4 regions of the Paenibacillus sp. FSL P4-0184 genome follow, and region 4 is predicted to be linked to each of the others. Evidence: riboswitches for the same ligand, from Rfam matches in the RefSeq annotation. Region 4 holds a riboswitch; each other region holds the start of a gene.

Region 1 (3,152 bases), 3.2 Mb from region 4:
TGGCCACCGGCCGCAGCCAAGTAGAAATGATACAAAGCCAACTGGGAAGTCATGTGCCGATTATCGTTGAACCGGAGCGTCGGGATACTTTTCCGGCTATCGCCTTAACAGCTACCTATCTTTATTCAGTGGCAGGTGTTTCTCCAGCGGAGACGGTAGCAATATTGCCTGTTGACCCTTATGTAGAAGCATCCTTTTTCGATACCATAGCTATGCTTGAGGGGACCATGCTGGAAAGTGGAGCAAATCTGGCACTAATGGGTGTTGTTCCTGAACATGCCTCAGAGAAATACGGATATATTATTCCTACCACCGAAGAGGCGGGGGGAAATGGTTTTATGAAGGTGAGTCATTTTCAAGAGAAACCAGACCGCATACAAGCAGAACAGCTCATCGAGCAAAATGCATTGTGGAATTGTGGAGTGTTTGCCTTCCGCTTAGGGTACTTGTTAGATATTTTGCAGCGTAAAGGGTTGCCTTTAGGATATGAAGAATTGCAGAAGCAGTATAAGCTATTGTCTTCCATCAGCTTTGATTATGAAGTGGTAGAGAAAGAAGAACATATTGTAGTACAGCCGTATGATGGATTCTGGAAGGATCTTGGAACGTGGAATACGCTGACAGAGGAAATGAGTAGCAAACATGTAGGAAAAGGTTTTGTAACGGCGGATTCTGAGGGGACTTGCTTGATTAATGAGCTGGATATTCCGATTACGGTAATTGGTGCGAAGGATCTGATCATTGCGGCTAGCCCGGATGGGATTCTAGTTACCCATAAAGCTGAGAGCCCGCGGATTAAAGAAGTGCTGAAGACCTTTGAACAAAGACCGATGTACGAGGAACGCCGCTGGGGCCATTACAAAGTTATTGATTATGTGAAATATGATGAAGGCAATGAAGTGCTGACCAAACGGATTTTTATATCCGAGGGGAATAATATCAGCTATCAATTACATCGCAAGCGTAGTGAAATTTGGACAATCGTCAGCGGCGAAGCAAGTATTGTGCTGAATGAGAAAAAACATAATGTGAAGGCTGGGGACGTGGTACGTATACCGGAAGGAACGAAGCACGCGATCCTTGCTTTGACGGATGTCGAGTTTATAGAGGTACAGACGGGTTCTGAATTAGTAGAAGAAGATAACATTCGTATTACTTTAGACTGGAATGATATAGAACTACAACAATTCATTTCATAGGTCTAACCTATCTATTTAACCAATCCAAAATTTCTTGAAACAGGTAAATTGACTCAATTATCAAAAAAAGTCATAAAAACACTAAATATATCATTAATTGTCGTCGATACTTACGGTAAGAGAGATTATTTCTCTTAAATTGAAAAGGCAAACCTATCGAAAGGTAGGGACGCAAAGCTATAGGGCCTTCGAAAGAGTGGCAGCCTGGCTACCGAAAGGGAGATTATTTTGAAAGCTTACCGTACGTATCGATTATTTGGCGCATTTCTGTCACTCGTCTTGTTTCTGACTGCACTTCCGCTTACTGTTGGAATTTCGCCGTCTGTTGTCATAGCTGCTTCAAATTCTGGAACGCCAGTTACCCCAGGAGCCTCACCTGAAGCCGTAAAGCTGCTTAACTATTTTTACTCGATCTCAGGAAAAGGTATTATTGCTGGTCAACATGACTATTTAGAAAGTCCAGATGAAATTAACAATATGCTGAAGGGAACCAGCGGACAATATGCCGCTCTTCACGGTTATGAACTGGGCGCGATCAGCGGTCAGTCAGAAGGAACGATGACCTGGCAGCGTCAAAATGTGGTGAACAGCGCCATCAACTGGAATAAAGCGGGCGGGATCGTAGCTATGACTTTTCATGCTAACCTGCCGGGCACCTCTTATGACTGGGATAATGTGAAAAAAACACTTAGTCAGAATGAGTTCGATAGTTACGTTACACCGGGTACCAAGCAATATAACAGTCTGATCGCTGAACTTGATAAGGTGGCAGTCTCTTTAAAAAGCTTGCGCGATGCCAATGTTCCGGTGCTTTGGAGACCCTATCATGAAATGAACGGGAACTGGTTCTGGTGGGGGAAGAAAAATAACTTTTCTAAACTTTGGAATATTATGTATGACCGTTTTGTTAACGTTCATAAATTAAATAATTTGTTATGGGTATGGAGTCCGAATGCTCCCAATGTTTGGTCAGATCCTTATGCGCTAACTTATCCAGGTGCTGATAAAGTAGATATTCTGGCAGTAGATATATACGAAAATGATTACCAGCAAAAATACTATGACAGCTTGTTGAGTCTAGCCGCAGGCAAACCGATTGCGATCGGGGAGAATGGTGAAATGCCTAATCTGGAGAAGCTTCAGCAATCACAAAGTAAATGGACGTATATGATGAGCTGGGGAAAAATGCTTTACGAGAATAACAGTGCAGACACAATCAAAACATTTATGAATAGCAACTACACCCTGACCAGAGATAAATTAAATACTGGTCTGGCACCGACACCTAGCGCTGCACCAGCGCCGGCACCTCCCGAAGAAGATGGTGAGGCAGCCATTCCTCTTGCGAAGGGGCTTGCAGGAGAATATTACAACAACATACAGCTATCGGGAACAGCAGCTCTTACTAGAACTGATGCAATTATCGATTTCAATTGGCGGCAAGGATCGCCGGATGCCGCCCTCGGGATTGATCGTTTCTCCATACGTTGGAGCGGTAAAATTAAGCCATTTTATGATGAGCAATATACATTTTACACTACCTCAGATGATGGCATCCGTGTGTGGGTGAATGGGCAATCCGTGATTGATAGTTGGACTAAGCAAAGTGGTACTGAGCGTAAGGGGAATATAACGCTGAAGGCTGGTCAGCTATACGATATCAAGGTGGAGTATTACGAAAATGAAGGCGATGCGAGAGTCCGCTTGATGTGGGAAAGTGCTAGTCAAGCTAAAGAGACAGTTCCAGCAAGTGCACTTTATCTTCCGGATGTCTCCTGATTGATGAAAATTACAGGTCGATCCTTAGTGGCTCTGCGTTATTGCAGAGCTACTAAGCTATAGTCCTCATTAGGTCAGAAGACGATTGTCCGATAACAGGTATGTTTATTTAGCACCTGTGGAGGCAGTACAGCTACCGAAAGGAGGATTTATTTGCGTAAATATTATAAGCAA
Region 2 (3,152 bases), 1.9 Mb from region 4:
TTGCGGTTATCTCTAGCCAGAAAAGCCAATCTATCTAGTACTTTCGCTTGCGCTAATTCAAACACGACTTCATTCGTGAAGCTGTCATCATTGTTTTTGTTCGTTTCCCAGTGTGTATTCGGCTGGTCATCGAGCATGTATTCCGGTTTGGTACCTGGATAGCTCCCACCGTTCACCGTTACTTTTGATACGTTTGAGTTGGGCATTCTATAAGCTTCGCTATAGGCATTTTCGTATGCTGTACCATAGCCTTTTAGCTTCGAAACCTTAGCCGCTGTTGCCTCTATTTGATGGTTCTCCAGAAGTACGTTTGCATTCTCTATATCTGCTTGAAACTGCGCGTTCAGTGGATGTGTCTGCACTTCTTGTTCTAAAGCCGTTAATTTCTCCACCGTATTAAATGCTGCGCTAACTTGACTCAAGGTATCGTCTGTAAATAAATTTTTCATTTTAGCGGATACGGTATCTTCTTTATAAAAAGAAAACTCAGCCGCACTCGCCCAATCTTGGTTAGCTTTTTTGAAGACAAATTTAAGTCTCTTGAAGGCTGTAGGTGCAAACTGAATCTCTACTACGTCACCTGCTCCGCCTTTATATTCTCCAGAGGATACTAGCGTATAATCGCCTGCATCCGTAGTTGAGCCATAAATATCAAATTCCTGAGCAAACCCCTTCCCCTTTGCACTGGATTGTCTTGCAGCGTATACGATTCTATTTAATTCAGTGGACTCATTGAAAACAAAGACAACCTCATTCGTAAACGTTGAACTGTTCGGTTTGCCCGTTTCCCAATGCGTACTCATATCGCCATCCATAGCCTTAGCTATAGGTGAACCTGAGTAGTTGCCACCGTTATTGGTAATGGATTTAATATTCGCAGGATTCATTCTAAAAACATCATTATAAGCGCTTAGGATAGCCTTGCCGTACAGATCAAAAGGAATAACTGACGCATTGCTGAATAGGTCAGCCTTGCTTTGTACTACAGTGTTCACTACACTTACCTTGCTTACATCACTTGCTAAAGCATAACCTGCCTCACTCGAAAAACTAGCTAACATGGCTGCCGATGTAGCGATCGCAATCATTTTTTTCATCTTTTCTACCCCCTAGATGTAATATGAATCTCTTCCGTGCCTAAAAATAGGCACAAAAAAAACTACCCCAAAAGAGTAGCTTGATTGCGTATAAAGTCGCATAAAAACTAAGACTTAATTTTTATTAAACTTTAACAAGCATAAACGCCTTCGGCGTCCTTATAAGGACGATAAGGGTTTAGGCGAGAAATATAAGACATTAAGTATAGGTGTATAACTTAACCTTTCTTATATTTTAACAAAAAGCGTAATACACTCTTTGGCAGCTGGCTGACAATAGTTATGATAACCTTAGTCCCTATAGCTTTGCGTCCCTACATTTCCATAGGTTTGCCTATGAAGTTTCGAATACATTACAAAGAGTAACATAACGCTACATCTGATCGCATGATTAATTGGTATGAAATCCGAATAGGTAATTGCAATTACTTTTTCTATCGTGATAGATATTATTTATCGACTATCCCGGAAGAGAGAGGACACTTTAGGACTGGAGGTCTACTTAACTCCCCGCACCAAACAAACGCCGGAACCAATTCCACACATCGCCCGTGATGGGAATTAATCCGAAGCCATGCTCGCCAACTGCGATTAGACCATATGCCCATTGGCCAATAGCTACTGCTCCCCCAGCAATTCGTCCTATGGCTACCGCCCCAAATGCCGTATCACCTATGGCAACAGCTCCCAACGCTTTTTCGGCTATCGCGATCGCTCCTACAGCCACTCCTGCAATGGCAATCGCCCCAGCTGCGAAGCCAAGCCAGCTAATTGCTATCGCTCCAAGGGCTAACCACATTCCTAGTGATATTGCACCCACGGATAGAACCCCTACGCTTATCGCACCTATGGAAATCAGGCCAACAGCTATATCTCCAATGGCAATTAATCCAACAGCTGTCTTCACTTGTGGCTTGCTTCCGTGACCATACCCCTGACCTGAGTATCGACCCAAATTGCTGCGAATACTTACCACCGGAAATGATGGAGACGGCCATTGATAATCAATTTCTCGTCCACCTAACCCTCTAGAATCCGCCCAGCGTGTGATGTACTTATGCCATTTCATATCCATCCCGTCCCCCTTCTCAATTACCTTAATTATACAACCCCGGGGGTTGGCTGTACTCAGACTCTGACCTGAAATTCACCTCATCCTCTAGACGGAGTTATACTCATTAGGATCACTGTTTGGGAATAGGATCAGGCTTTCCAAATAAATATCCCTGAAACAACTGATAACCACTCTGCTTAAGCCATTCAAAGTCCCCTCTAAACTCCACACCTTCTGCTAAAGGAACGGATTGGATTTCTAAAGCTTTTTCTAAAAATTGTTTAGCTATTTTCTGTTTGTTCAGATCGCTGGACACACCCTGAACATATTTCATATCCAGCTTCATGTAATGGGGTTTAAGCTCCAACAACATCTCGATCGTGCTGAAGCCCTCGCCAACATCATCTAAAGCGTATTCAAATCCCCGATCCTTGTAATATGTCAAAATAGCTTTCAAATGAGCGAGATCATCCACTTTCTCCGTCTCAACAACTTCAAAGACAAAAAGAGAGGGATCGACGCCTAATTGATTGGCCAGTTCAATGGTTGATCTTAAGCAGAACTCTGGCGCGTAGATCGACGTTGGGATAAAATTAATAAAGGTTTTTTTATTTAAGGGTGCAGCATATTTTACAGCAGTCATTCTACATAACCGGTCTAAAGCATATAAACGCCCACGATTCCGTGCCGCTGCAAAAATCTCATTAGGATAGATAAGGGACCCATCTTCTTTTTTAAATCTGGATAGGAGCTCGTATGCAAAAAGCTCTTCCCGTACGTTCACAATCGGTTGGAAGTGACAAGTAACTAAACCCTTAGTTATAACCTCATCAATCCACTCCATATCAAGTACAGTGGGTAATTCGGATAGAGGTCTCCATGTTTGGTCATCTATACGGAATTCAACCTGCTCCGACTCCATATGGTCATTACAGAAATCTAGAAAATCCCGCACCCCAGCCTCCTTAATCGTAATCACATTTTCTTCTACCTTATGTATC
Region 3 (3,152 bases), 2.6 Mb from region 4:
GTCACGATCGGCGTTGGTGTTGGCGTCACGGTCGGCGTTGGTGTTGGTTTTGGTGTGTGTGTTGGCCTTGGTGTGTGCGTTGGCTTCGGTGTCGGTGTTGGCTTTGGTGTGTGCGTTGGCTTCGGTGTCGGCGTCACGATCGGCGTTGGTGTTGGCGTCACGATCGGCGTTGGTGTTGGCGTCACGATCGGCGTTGGTGTTGGCGTCACGTTGGTGTTGGCGTCACAATCGGCGTTGGTGTTGGCGTCACGATCGGCGTTGGTGTTGGCGTCACGATCGGCGTTGGTGTTGGCGTCACGATCGGCGTTGGTGTTGGCGTCACGATCGGCGTTGGTGTTGGCGTCACGATCGGCGTTGGTGTTGGCGTCACGATCGGCGTTGGTGTTGGCGTCACGATCGGCGTTGGTGTTGGTTTTGGTTGGCGTCACGTGTGTGTTGGCCTTGGTGTGTGCGTTGGCTTCGGTGTCGGTGTTGGCTTTGGTGTGTGCGTTGGCTTCGGTGTCGGTGTTGGCTTTGGTGTGTGTGTCGGCTTCGGTGTCGGTGTTGGCTTTGGTGTGTGTGTCGGCTTCGGTGTCGGTGTTGGTGTGTGCGTTTTGGTGTGTGTGTCGGCTTCGGTGTCGGTGTCACGCACGGCGTAGGCGTGTGTGTGTCACGGTCGGCGTCGGTGTTGGTGTCACGGTCGACGTCGGCGTAGGCGTCACGGCCGGCGTTGGTGTTGGCGTCACGGCCGGCGTTGGTGTTGGCGTCACGGCCGGCGTTGGTGTTGGCGTCACGGTCGGCGTTGGTGTTGGCGTCACGGTCGGCGTTGGTGTTGGCGTCACGGTCGGCGTTGGTGTTGGCGTCACGGTCGGCGTTGGTGTTGGAGGTGGTTCTTCCCCTCCATATGGATACCAATGCATCTGCACCCCACCAGCAAATCCCTTTGCAATCAGCGTCCCATGCAGTTCACCGGAATTATAAGTTACTTTTGCAAGCGGAGCTAGGATAGTTCCTTCTATTGTTAAACTTCCAATGTCAACAGTGCTAGCTTCATAAAAATTAAATAATACCTTGTTAGGGCTCCCTCCCCAGATTTGAAAGCTTGGAATGTTAACTGAACTTCCGCTAACGTTAATGATAACTGTGGCGCTATTTGCAATATTAAACTGTAAGCCATTAGCACCAGCGAAATCGGCAGCACTAAGATTAAGAACGTTAAATGGTTCCGGAGCATCAATCGTTATTTTCCCATATTCCTTTTTGAAAGTTCCTATTGTAGCAAGTGAAGAGAATTCATTAGAACGTCCAATAAGAAATTGCTCTTCAGCATCAAAATCAATAGGAGTCCCTTTTCTCGCTGGTTCTTTAAGATCTACACCGTTGCTGGAAAAAACACCACCATAAACGGATGCTCCATGAACAGTCCCATTAGTAAAACTGATGTCATTACCAGCAATAAGAACATCTCCACCTGGATTATCCTTGGATACGCCGTAATTCTGCAAAGTAATGTTACCTTTGGCCGCAAGGCGCCCATGAACCTGATCATTAGATTGTTTGAAATCCCCAAAAATAAAAGTATTAAAATTCCCTGCAATACCTAACACAGGTGTAGGAGTATAGGGGAGCACCTCCCCAGCCGCTTTTACCAAATGACCTCCAGAAAGACCACTACCTACTGTCAAAATCCCCGCTAATACTAGTGCTAGCAGCGGTTTCATTCTTCTTTTCAAAAAGCACACCTCCTAAATCTATGATTTATATTTAATCAGAATAATTACCAGAAACTCTAAAGGACCTAACAACAAAAAAGACCGCCAAAAAAGAAGTGGAATTCCCTTCTCATGGCAGTCGGACGGTCATAGCGCATTTAAGACACTTTAGACTCCTGGACTTTGCGTCCCACCCTTTCAGGCGGTTTGCTATTATCATGATAATATATGTATTGACTTGCAGATTAGAACTAGCATTTTAAGCATCCTATTAAATAATCGTCTATGACTTTTAATACTTTTGAACTAATAATAGTTTAGCGCTCCATCCCCACAATTGTCAATCAATCCCTTCTGATATTCATACGCGTAAGCAAGCACAAAAAAAGCGCCTAAAGGCGCTTCACACAAAGGTTTTCCTTTAATTTTAAAGTAACTTTATCCAACCTAATATCGATATCCATAATGGAATACTTAGAATCAAACCAAATACCATTCCACGGCGGAGACTTCCTTCCTCATTCATCCTAATTCTCCCTTTATATAAGTCTGAAGCATTATTTTTTATTATTACAATTTTAATATATTTTATTCTTTCTAATTTAGTTGTGAATTCAATCACATTGGACTAGCTGTTTAGAAATACCATTGATTATTTTTGGAATATCGGGGTAGAATACGAATATACGTTCCCATTAGAGGTGATGAGATTCATGAATAGAGCTGAAAGCAGGGACAACATGCTGGTGAAATCTTATTTATTGCTTCCGATGATTTTATCAGCTTTCGAACGGGACTCCGCCATTCTATCTGCACATTTACGAACACCCACCCCCTATCTGGAGGTTCTTGAAACAGCCGCAGCAGTTGCTACAACAGATCTAAGAGATGTTCGTTCAGAGATGAGAAAACGGGGAATCAAGGTTTATGAGCAGAACAGACTTAACACGGGGATAGAAGCCAAATTTATATGTCGTGGATACCATGAACGAATGCTGCTGTTAAACGACATTGTCGCTGCCCAAGCTGCCATTCATATGCGCAGATATCTCGGTCTGGATATTTCATCTTTTAAGAGCTATGAAGAGCAGTATCAGATTAAGTGAAGTAGCGAAGAAGCTGCCCCCTCCCCCATTTAATTAGCGAACAAAAAAAATAGGCCTTACCATGGGAGTTGGCAAGACCTGAGAGATTTATACCACAAAACACTGGGGGGTGTTTGGTGTCTTCAATATATACCTTGAACCTGAAAATAAGATGATGCTCACATGAAAATTACATTAAAAAACTTCAATTCGTAGCTTAGGCTATCCGCTTGATAGTTAGCCACGAGTGCTTTGAACTAATTGTTTCAAAATGATATAGTGAGTTCGTTGCTCGCAGGATGACTTGATAGCAGGTTGAAAACATAATAAAGTCGGGACTTGAGTACGGAGCGACAACAGGCGTTTGCCTTTTCGT
Region 4 (3,152 bases):
CCATTTCGCAGCATGGAAACCGTGACTTCCATCATCAACAAAGACTGTGCTGTTATAAGGAATCAAATCACTCATCGTACTCAAGACCGATGCAAGTGAAAGGTTTGGTAAAATCGGAGGCTCTTCGGTATAATCGGAATTTGTCGGTGCTTCGCGTTTTGTGATATTGTTCGTGTCAATATTATTGAGATAGTAAACTAGATTGTCGCGTAGATCTCCAGTCACTGGAATCGTTTTAGAGAACAATATTTTTCCGACAAAAGTCGGATCGCTATCAAACTGAATTAATGTTGCAGGATGATTTTCCCTTTTAAGATTACAAATAGTCATATCACTTAAACGTGACCCGAGAACGATAAATAGATCACTTTGATTCAGCAAGTCATCCCCATGGGTACAACCGCCTACTCCAATTGGACCGTGATAGAGTGGATGATCCCAAGCTATAGCCCCTTTACCACCTGGAGATGTAACTACAGGAATATTAAATGTTTCCGCTAATTGAATTAGCTCACTATGTGCTCCTGAGCGGTTAACGCCCTTACCTGCGATAATTATTGGATTCTTAGAGTTATTTATAGCATCAAGTACACGGTCGATATTAGCATGGCTAACCAGTGATTCGCGTTCAGGGATTACAATATTACATTCCTCTAGCAATTCCGTTTGTACATCAAAAGGAATACAAAGGTGAACTGGACCACGATTACCGCTCAAAGCAATGGATATGGCATGATTAAAGATTGTGTTAAAGTGATCTCCACGTTCAATAAGCTTGCTATATAAGGTGGCAGGTCTAAACATATCAGCTAAATCAGCTAGAAAAGAGGTAGAGTCCTGACATTGGGGAATTCCAAGCTCTTTAATAGATTGATGGCCAGTAATAAATAGGACAGGTAGGTTGTTAGCCTTAGCATGTGCTGCTGCAGTTAATAGGTTTGTTCCACCAGGACCTGAAGTACCAAAAGCTACACCTAGTTTTCCAGTTTTAAGCGCATACCCGGCTGCTTCGAAGCCGGAACTGGACTCATGTCTCCCAGGAATAAATTCAATACCGTAATCTACCATTTTAAGAACAATAGGACAAATGGATTTCCCGATAATACCAAAGGAATGGGTAACACCTAGGTTCCGTAGTGCTTCCGACATGTAATCTGCGACTGTCTTCAAAAAATACACCTCACAAGTTGATTGTTATTTTAAAATCAAACATTAGAAAACCTGTGCTCTGAATTAGGGCACAGGTTGGTGGCATAAATCGCCATAGAGACTGAACAATTGTTCAGTCGTTTTGGTTTTCTGCAACCTGGCAGTCATGGCCTCTGATTAAAAAAATGAGGCTGTAGATCCATGGTTTTGCGTCATCCTCTTTCGAAGATTTTGCCAATATTAATTTTAAAATTTATAAGAAGAATTTTCCTTTACAATATATTCCTAGAGAACCTTTGTCAATATATTTTCGCAAATTAACTCGAATTTTGACGAAAGTATTGTCCAACCTATGAAATAATAGATATAAAAAAACTCCCCCTAAGTCAAAACTTAGGAGGAGTTTTTGGACTTGTTTATATGATTTGCAAGTGACTTAAAACTTGAAAATATGGATAGTCTTCTGTAGATTAAACACAGCCTGTGTCATTTTCTCAGTTTCTTCAGCAACAGACTGCAGGGCATTAATTTGTTCATTCATAGCGGCGGATACTTCCTCGGTGCCGGCAGCGGTTTGCTGTGTGATCGCAGAGATATTCTCTATTGCACTTGAGATTTTCAAGGCACTTTCCAACATCAGATCACTTTCAGCAGAGAAGGAAGAGATTTGCTCGGTAATATACTGCACACTTTGCACAATTTGAGCAAAGATATGAGCAGATTGAGTGATCATCTCATTCTGTACCTGTACGACTTCTTCGTTGATAGCGATATTGTCAATCGCTTGTTTGATATCAGTTTCGATGCTCCGAACTAAGCCAAAGACTTCCTTCGTTGAAGCCGTTGATTCCTCGGCAAGTTTACGAACCTCCTGTGCGACTACAGCAAATCCTCGACCATGCTCTCCGGCGCGTGCTGCTTCGATGGAGGCATTCAGCGATAAGAGGTTGGTCTGCTCAGCGATCTCTGTGATGGTTTTTGTAATCATCGTAATTCCGCGAGCATTATGAGACAGGGCTTCGATAGTATCAGCTACTTTTTGAGTAGCCTGGATGTTTTTGCGCATGCCTTCAGCTTGAGTATCAACGGACTGCCGTCCTTGTTCAACTAGTTCTAATGTATGTATTGAACGTCTGTTCATTTCTTTCGTTGAGTTCGTATAATTGGATACTTTATTCTCAATATCTTTAATAGATTCTGTCATTTCAGCGATATCCGTAGATATTTCATTTGCACCAAGAGCTAGCTCGTTAGACGAAGAGGCTACCTGTGCCATGACAATTTTCAAATTCTGATTCTTATCTTCGATTCCACGGCTTGCATCCATAACTTGACGAGTGATTTGTGATGCTTCTGTCAAAATCTTCTTGAGCTTGTCAATCATAGTATTAAAGGAACGACTTACGTCCCCCATAGACCCGTTCTCATCGGCTCTACTAGTAAAATCCCCTTTTGAAATACTATGAGATACATTCGCGATGTCATCAAAAGAAGATGTAAGCGTTCTCTCGATAAAGCGGGCCACTGGGAAGGTTAGAGCAGCAAGAACAACGATTAGAACAATACCCAAAATAATGTTGCCTAAGATCATAAAAGTAACTAAAACAGGAATGGCAAATAGTGCGGCAACGAGGTAACATCCGGCAACAATTCTTTGTTTTAACGGAAGTTTATGCATCCAGTTCATTGGTATAATGTCCTCCTTATTAATATTATGTATTGGTGTTATTATATGGGATTTAAAGGTGATTGGTCTATAGTAAGAACTGACATAAATCTTCTTTTCGGAGTAGTTCTTTAGATTTCGTGTCAAAAATCCTCATAAATAGCGGAAATTTTTGCGATAGCAGACTTTACCATCTCTAAAAGTTCTTGCGGTGAAAGTACAATAACTGAGGGACTAAAAGAAAGGATTATCCGGCAGGCCGACTCGATCGTATTAAATTCGGCATCTACGTTCACCCACTCTGCATTGCTAGTTGGCTCTATCAATTGGACAGAGA

The links. A riboswitch is a leader RNA that binds a small molecule or an ion and turns the genes downstream of it on or off. The one in region 4 is predicted to bind cyclic di-GMP.
Region 1: another riboswitch for cyclic di-GMP. It lies ahead of MKY52_RS04435 (glycosyl hydrolase); the one in region 4 lies ahead of MKY52_RS18365 (thiamine pyrophosphate-binding protein).
Region 2: another riboswitch for cyclic di-GMP. It lies ahead of MKY52_RS09955 (NPCBM/NEW2 domain-containing protein); the one in region 4 lies ahead of MKY52_RS18365 (thiamine pyrophosphate-binding protein).
Region 3: another riboswitch for cyclic di-GMP. It lies ahead of MKY52_RS06730 (choice-of-anchor A family protein); the one in region 4 lies ahead of MKY52_RS18365 (thiamine pyrophosphate-binding protein).

Annotation. Positions count from the first base shown of each region.
Region 1 covers NZ_JBBORN010000001.1:1,037,579-1,040,730, reverse strand. The annotation lists gene MKY52_RS04440 (sugar phosphate nucleotidyltransferase) at 1-1,199, shown strand, start outside; cyclic di-GMP riboswitch class I at 1,336-1,415, shown strand; gene MKY52_RS04435 (glycosyl hydrolase) at 1,428-2,978, shown strand; gene MKY52_RS04430 (glycosyl hydrolase) at 3,132-3,152, shown strand, end outside.
Region 2 covers NZ_JBBORN010000001.1:2,295,724-2,298,875, reverse strand. The annotation lists gene MKY52_RS09955 (NPCBM/NEW2 domain-containing protein) at 1-1,097, opposite strand, end outside; cyclic di-GMP riboswitch class I at 1,356-1,442, opposite strand; gene MKY52_RS09950 (hypothetical protein) at 1,600-2,172, opposite strand; gene MKY52_RS09945 (EAL domain-containing protein) at 2,282-3,152, opposite strand, start outside.
Region 3 covers NZ_JBBORN010000001.1:1,571,309-1,574,460, forward strand. The annotation lists gene MKY52_RS06715 (LPXTG cell wall anchor domain-containing protein) at 1-209, opposite strand, end outside; gene MKY52_RS06720 (hypothetical protein) at 206-394, opposite strand; gene MKY52_RS06725 (hypothetical protein) at 425-631, opposite strand; gene MKY52_RS06730 (choice-of-anchor A family protein) at 624-1,712, opposite strand; cyclic di-GMP riboswitch class I at 1,823-1,913, opposite strand; gene MKY52_RS06735 (hypothetical protein) at 2,405-2,797, shown strand.
Region 4 covers NZ_JBBORN010000001.1:4,200,510-4,203,661, forward strand. The annotation lists gene MKY52_RS18365 (thiamine pyrophosphate-binding protein) at 1-1,179, opposite strand, end outside; cyclic di-GMP riboswitch class I at 1,298-1,395, opposite strand; gene MKY52_RS18370 (methyl-accepting chemotaxis protein) at 1,586-2,836, opposite strand; gene MKY52_RS18375 (helix-turn-helix transcriptional regulator) at 2,959-3,152, opposite strand, start outside.